DNA from 3 places in the Streptomyces sp. NPDC032472 genome. Region 3 is predicted to be linked to each of the others. Evidence: riboswitches for the same ligand, from Rfam matches in the RefSeq annotation. Region 3 holds a riboswitch; each other region holds the start of a gene.

Region 1 (2,193 bases), on a different contig from region 3:
CGCCAACACCGGCAGCGGTGCGTACGGCGGGCTGGCCTTCACCCAGGAGCAGTGGCAGAACGCGGGAGGCCTGGAGTTCGCCGAGCGCCCCGACCTCGCCAGCCGGTCCCAGCAGATCGCCGTCGCCGACCGCATGCTCGGCGCCCAGGGCCCCGAGGCATGGCAGAACTGCGCGGCCTCGGCCGGGCTGACCAAGGACGCCCCCGCGGCGGACGTGGACCCGGGCGCCACCGGCAAGCACCGCGCCGTCGGCGCCACCCCGAGCCGCCCGGACGACAAGGTCCCGGCCGGCCGCAACGGGGAGCGGGCCACCGACTTCGGCGCCCCGACGCCCGGACCCACCTTCACCCTCCCGCCCGCGCCGCAGGCCCCCGTCAGCGACCTGCCCGTCATGCCCGACCCGGACCTGCCGTCCCCGACGCCGCTGCCGGGCACCCCGAGCACCGACCCGGGCGCCCCGACGGCCCCGACGGCGCCCACCGCGCCCGGTACGGCGCCCACGGCCCCGGTGAACCCGGCGGACCCCACCGCCCCGGTGAACCCGGGCGCACCCACGGCCCCGGGTGCCACCCCCTCCGCCCCGTCGGCCGCGCCCACCCCGGGCGCCTCCGCCGACCCGGCCGCCATACCGGACACCACCGCCACCGGCAAGCACCGTGGCGCCCCCGCCGCGGAGGGCGCGGCCCCCTCGTACACCGTGAAGGAGGGCGACAGCCTCGCCACCATCGCGGACGCCAAGGGGGTCAAGGGCGGCTGGAGCGCCCTGTACCAGGCCAACGAGCAGGTCATCGGCGGCGACGCCAACCTGATCAAGCCGGGCCAGAACCTGGATCTAAGCCAGAAATAACGGCACTTCGGGCACCCGGAAAGAGTTGAATGTCCGGTTCGTTCAAATGAGACATGTGTCTCTTCCGGTCAACTGGCGTGTCCTGTCCGTAACCTTGGGCAAACCACCCGCTCACCTGCGCAAACACCCTTGCGGAGAGCGCAAGTAGGGGCCCTCCCCCGCCGAAGTTCCTCGGTTGAACATCGGCGGGGGACCTGTCTACCTTCTGAATCGCCCGCCACCGCGGGCCCCTTCGACCGCATCGCCGAGTCCTGCCGGCGGCCGGGGGAACACACGTCGCGTCAAGCGCCGAAGGCAGGAGCGGGGGAACCAACGAAGGCGCCGGGAAGGACCGTTGGAAGACGGTCACGAACGGCTAGGGGTGAAGACGCGCCACGTGCGCGGCCGGGCAACTCATCCGCCCGAACCCGACAGCTCACCTCGCAGGCGTCGGTGAGGAGAACTCCATGCTGCTTTCCGGCAAGGGCAAGCACCGCCGCGCCACGGCCATCGAGCGGACCACCCGTATCGTCACGCTCGCCGGCGTCGCCGGTGTCGCCGTCGCGGCCCCGCTGATGACCGCGGGCTCCGCGTCCGCCGCCACCGCCTCCGAGTGGGACCGCGTCGCGCAGTGCGAGTCCGGCGGCAACTGGTCCATCAACACGGGCAACGGCTACTACGGCGGCCTGCAGTTCTCCGCCTCCACCTGGGCCGCCTACGGCGGCAAGACCTACGCCGCGCAGGCCAACCAGGCCTCCAAGTCGCAGCAGATAGCCATCGCGGAGAAGGTCCTCAAGGGCCAGGGCAAGGGCGCCTGGCCGGTCTGCGGCAAGGGCCTGTCGAACTCCTCGTACTCCGGCGGCGGCTCGAGCGACACCCCGAAGCAGACGCCGAAGACCGAGACGAAGAAGACCGAGACCAAGAAGGCCGAGACGCCGAAGACGCAGCCGAAGAAGGAGACGCCGCGCGCCGAGGCGCCGGTGACCCGCTCCGAGCGCGGCGACTCCTCGGTCATCAAGACCGGCAACGGCTCCTACGAGGTCAAGTCCGGCGACACCCTGGGCTCCATCGCCGAGGCCAACGGCGTCAAGGGCGGCTGGCAGAAGCTGTTCGAGCTGAACAAGGACATCGTCTCGGACGCCGACCTGATCTACCCGGGCCAGATGCTGAAGCTCAGCTGAATTCCCCGGCAACTCTCGCGCGTGCCGTGACAGCACGCACACCCCCCACCGCCCGGCGCGTATCCCCCCACGCGCCGGGCGGCGGTGCGTCCGGCCCGCGCAGCGACCGTACGACAGGCCGGTAGCGGCTGGGCAGCGGCCGACAGGGCCCGACAGCCCCGTAATCAAGGGGCCTATGTCCCGGAA
Region 2 (2,193 bases), on a different contig from region 3:
GAACTCCTTGCCGTCGGCCGGGTCGGACAGGGGGATGTTCACGTTGCGCACGCCCGGCAGCTCGACGTCGGGGCCCTCCAGGGCCTGGTCGGCGCGGTTGCGGAAGTCGAAGACGGTGTGGAGGCCGAGCGATGCGAGGAATTCTGCATCGGTTTCGGTGGCATGTGCGAGATGTCCGCTTCGGAACAGCCGTCCCGGCCTGACCCTCCGCCCGTCCGTGGTCGGCAGTCCGCCCACGTCGCGGAAGTTGCGCACTCCGGACAGTTCGGGCTCCGGTATCCGGTCCGCCGACGGGGGCGGGGGTATCTGCTGGGTCACGGGAACTCCTCCGGCGTTGTCGTGGTGTATCGGCGTGCGTCTGGTTCTGTCGAGGTCTGTCGCGGTCTGTCGAGGTTTGGCGTGGTGTCCGAATTGCACTGCTTGGGGCCAACTTGCCGTTGTCGGTGGCCAGATCGGGCGCAACCGGCGTGAGCCAGATCATACGGTGACCGTGAGTGCCTGATCGTCAATCCCGAATGGCCCGGCAGGAAAGGCCGTTGGCGGCGCGGAATGGACGGAGGGTGACCGGTAATTGCCTCGAAATCCCGCTTCTGTGAATCCGTCAGGAATTCATGGCTTGTTCCGTGATGCCGTACTCGATTACCTTCGCCATCGATCCGGATGGACCGCCTAATCCTGCCGCCGTCCGGAAAACCGCACCCGACCGAACATGTGCGGCAGGAGCGGGGGAACCAGGTAGGCCGCTGCTCTTTTTGGATCTTTTCCTTGAGGAGCAGCTCGGGGTGAAGCCGTACACGTTCCGCTCGGTGCGTGTTCGGCCGGACATCTCCAGTCCGAACCCGACAGCTCACCTCGCAGGCGACGGAGAGGAATGCGCCATGCCGGCTCAGGGCAAGCACCGCCGTCCCAAGTCCCGCTCGATAGCCCGCGGCTTCGCCTTCGCCGGCACCGGTGGCGCCGCCCTCGCGCTTCCGCTGATCGGCGCCGCCGGCGCCCACGCGGCCGCCCCGGCCGCGGCCCCCGCGGTCGCCCCGCAGGTCCCGGTGTCGCTCCAGGCCCAGCCGACCGCTGCCGTGCAGGCCGCGCCCCAGGCAGCGCCGGCCGTGTACACGGTCGTGCCGGGCGACTGCCTCTCCACCATCGCCGCCGACCGCCACCTGCCGGGCGGCTGGGAGCGGCTGTACGCCGACAACCGCGAGGCCGTCGGCACCGACCCGTCGCTGATCCACCCCGGCCTGAAGCTGACCCTGGGTGCGCAGGGCGACGCCGCTGCGGCCGCGAAGCCCTCCGAGGCCCCGGCCGGGAAGCCCGCTGCCGCGCCGCAGGCCGCGCCGAAGAAGAAGTCCCCGGCGGCCGCCGCCGACCAGGGCGCCCCGGCCGTCGCGGCCGCCCCCGCTCCCGCTCCCGCGGCGAAGGCCCCGGAGGCCGCCCCGGCCGCCGCCTTCGTCGCCCCCGTCGGTGGCGGCATCTCCACCCAGTACAAGACCCCCGGCGCCATGTGGTCCAGCGGTTACCACACCGGTGTCGACTTCATCGCGAGCTCCGGCACCACCGTCAAGGCGGTCGGCGCGGGCACCGTCGTCTCCGCCGGCTGGGGCGGCGCGTACGGCAACCAGGTCGTGATCCGGCACGCGGACGGCAAGTACTCCCAGTACGGCCACCTGTCCCAGCTGTCCGTCTCGGTCGGCCAGACCGTCGCCGCCGGCCAGCAGATCGGCCTCTCCGGCTCCACGGGCAACTCCACCGGCCCGCACCTGCACTTCGAGGTCCGCACGGGCCCCTCGTACGGCTCGGACATCGACCCGCTGGCCTACCTCCGCTCGAAGGGCGTCAGCATCTGACGGCCGCCGTCGCCGCCGCTGCCGTCGCCGCGGAGGCGTGAAGACCCGCGTGAGGCCGGGACCCGAGGGGGGCCCCGGCCTCACGCGCTGTTATTCCGCACCTGCCCGGTGGTAAAGATCACGGTCCGTCAACCCCTTCCTACGGTGGCGTAGGTCACGCGCCGCGGTGAAGGATATGGTCCCGTGGCAGCGACGACGACAGAGACGACGAAGAAGACGAACAGGACCATCGGCTCGTACGCGGCGATCGGGGACAGCTTCACGGAGGGTGTGGGGGACCCGGGACCCGAGGGGAGCTTCGTCGGCTGGGCGGACCGCCTGGCCGTGCTCTTGGCCGACCAGCGCCCGGAGG
Region 3 (2,193 bases):
TCTTCCCGGCCTCCCTGCGGATGTCCCGCCCGCGCCAGGGCACCGAGGAGACCGTCGCCCGGATCGACTCCGCGGCTGTCCGCGCCTTCTACGAGGCCCACGTGCGCCCCGCCACGGCCACCGCCGTGGTCGTCGGCGACCTGACCGGCATCGACCTGGACGCCGTCCTGGCGGACACCCTGGGCGCCTGGACCGGCGATACCGCCGAGGCGCGCCCGGTGCCGCCGGTGACTGCCGACGACACCGGCCGGGTAGTCATCGTGGACCGGCCCGGCGCGGTCCAGACGCAGCTGCTCATCGGCCGGATCGGGCCGGACCGGCACGACAGCGTCTGGGCGGCCCAGGTGCTCGGCACGTACTGCCTGGGCGGCACCCTCACCTCGCGCCTGGACAAGGTGCTGCGCGAGGAGAAGGGCTACACCTACGGCGTGCGCGCGTTCGGCCAGGTGCTGCGCTCCACCGCCGACGGCCGCGGGGCCTCGATGCTCGCCATCAGCGGCTCGGTGGACACCCCGAACACCGGTCCGGCCCTGGACGACCTGTGGAAGGTGCTGCGCACCCTCGCCGAGGGCGGTCTGACGGACGCCGAACGGGACGTGGCGGTGCAGAACCTGGTCGGGGTGGCCCCGCTGAAGTTCGAGACGGCCGCCGCCGTGGCGGGCACGCTCGCCGACCAGGTCGAGCAGGAGCTGCCGGACGACTACCAGGCCCGGCTGTACGCGCAGTTGGCCGCCACCGGCACGGTGGAGGCGACCACGGCGGTCGTCAAGGCCTTCCCGGTGGACCGCCTGGTCACCGTGCTCGTGGGTGACGCCTCGCAGATCGAGGAGCCGGTGCGCGCGCTCGGGATCGGAGAGGTGACCGTCGTCACCAACTGACCGTCGCCGCACGGCGGATGAGGCGCCGACGTGCTGTCGGCGCACCGGCGAACCGCCGACGGACGAAGGGCCCCGATGGCTTGGCCATCGGGGTCCTTTATGTCCAATTGGCGCCAAGGTTGCCCGTATGGGGTGTGGCGTACGCAACAAAAGCGCGCGTCTGTTTGGCGATTGACTGATGATCCGCCTAGCGTCGGGCGTGCTGTCCGTCAGTTTGTACGCGCCGCACCCGCGGCACCGGGCAGCGATCGCCGAGTCCCCGTCAGGCGTGAGCCTGGGGAGCCGGGGACCCACATGTCCCTGGGGTGAATCGGGCCGCCTCGCCAGAGGGGCCCGTAGGAGACCTTCCTGCTCCGAACCCGTCAGCTAACCCGGTAGGCGAGAAGGAAGGAAAGGATCAGCCCCTCCATGGCTTTTGGCAGTCGTGCCGCCGGCAAGCACCGTGGTTCCAGCCGTCTGAGCCGCAAGACCGCCGGTTACGCCGGCGTCGCCGCCCTCGCCACGACCGGCGTCGTGGGCACCCTCGCCGCCCCGGCGTTCGCCGCGACGGACCACAAGGGCCCCTCCATGGAGGACACCGGTCTGAACGCGGTCGTCACCGCCGAGGACCTCCAGGGCCAGATCGAGGCCCAGGCCGAGGCCCAGCGCAACGCCGCGGAGGCCGCCGCCCTCAAGGCCAAGGCCGAGGCCGACGCCGCTGCCCGCGCCGCCGAGGCCAAGCAGAAGGCCGAGGAGAAGGCGAAGGCCGAGCGCGAGGCCGCCGAGCGCGCCGCCCGCGAGGAGGAGCGCAAGCGCCTCAACACCTTCGTCTCGCCGCTCGACGACACCTACATCAGCACCCAGTACCACGCCGGCGGCGGCATGTGGTCCTCCGGCAGCCACACCGGCATCGACTTCCACGCGGCCTCCGGCACCTCGGTCCACGCGGTCGGCTCCGGCACCGTGGTCGAGGCCGGCTGGGGCGGTGCGTACGGCAACAACGTCGTCATCCGCCACAACGACGGCACGTACACCCAGTACGGCCACATGTCCTCGCTGAGCGTCTCCGTCGGCGAGACGGTCACCCCGGGCCAGCAGATCGGCCTGTCGGGCTCCACCGGCAACTCCAGCGGCCCGCACCTGCACTTCGAGGCCCGCACCGGCGCCACGTACGGCTCGGACATCGACCCCGTCTCGTACCTGCGCAGCCACGGCGTCGACCTCTGACCGACGCGCCGTCGAGCGGCGCCGCCGCACCGCTTCGCACAGGACCCCGGCTCACCGAGCCGGGGTCCTCGCGTTGTGGCCGCAAAGGCCGCCGATTTCTGCGGGCGCT

What was found. A riboswitch is a leader RNA that binds a small molecule or an ion and turns the genes downstream of it on or off. The one in region 3 is predicted to bind cyclic di-AMP.
Region 1: linked by a shared signal. The riboswitch ahead of AB0F11_RS25435 (transglycosylase family protein) and the one ahead of AB0F11_RS09630 (M23 family metallopeptidase) in region 3 are both predicted to bind cyclic di-AMP.
Region 2: linked by a shared signal. The riboswitch ahead of AB0F11_RS21970 (LysM peptidoglycan-binding domain-containing M23 family metallopeptidase) and the one ahead of AB0F11_RS09630 (M23 family metallopeptidase) in region 3 are both predicted to bind cyclic di-AMP.

Annotation. Positions count from the first base shown of each region.
Region 1 is NZ_JBEZVK010000041.1:17,005-19,197, reverse strand. It holds gene AB0F11_RS25440 (transglycosylase family protein) at 1-847, shown strand, start outside; cyclic di-AMP (ydaO/yuaA leader) riboswitch at 1,124-1,291, shown strand; gene AB0F11_RS25435 (transglycosylase family protein) at 1,294-2,007, shown strand.
Region 2 is NZ_JBEZVK010000031.1:82,853-85,045, reverse strand. It holds gene AB0F11_RS21975 (tyrosine-protein phosphatase) at 1-318, opposite strand, end outside; cyclic di-AMP (ydaO/yuaA leader) riboswitch at 670-874, shown strand; gene AB0F11_RS21970 (LysM peptidoglycan-binding domain-containing M23 family metallopeptidase) at 879-1,841, shown strand; gene AB0F11_RS21965 (SGNH/GDSL hydrolase family protein) at 2,025-2,193, shown strand, end outside.
Region 3 is NZ_JBEZVK010000011.1:121,175-123,367, forward strand. It holds gene AB0F11_RS09625 (pitrilysin family protein) at 1-878, shown strand, start outside; cyclic di-AMP (ydaO/yuaA leader) riboswitch at 1,118-1,273, shown strand; gene AB0F11_RS09630 (M23 family metallopeptidase) at 1,287-2,084, shown strand.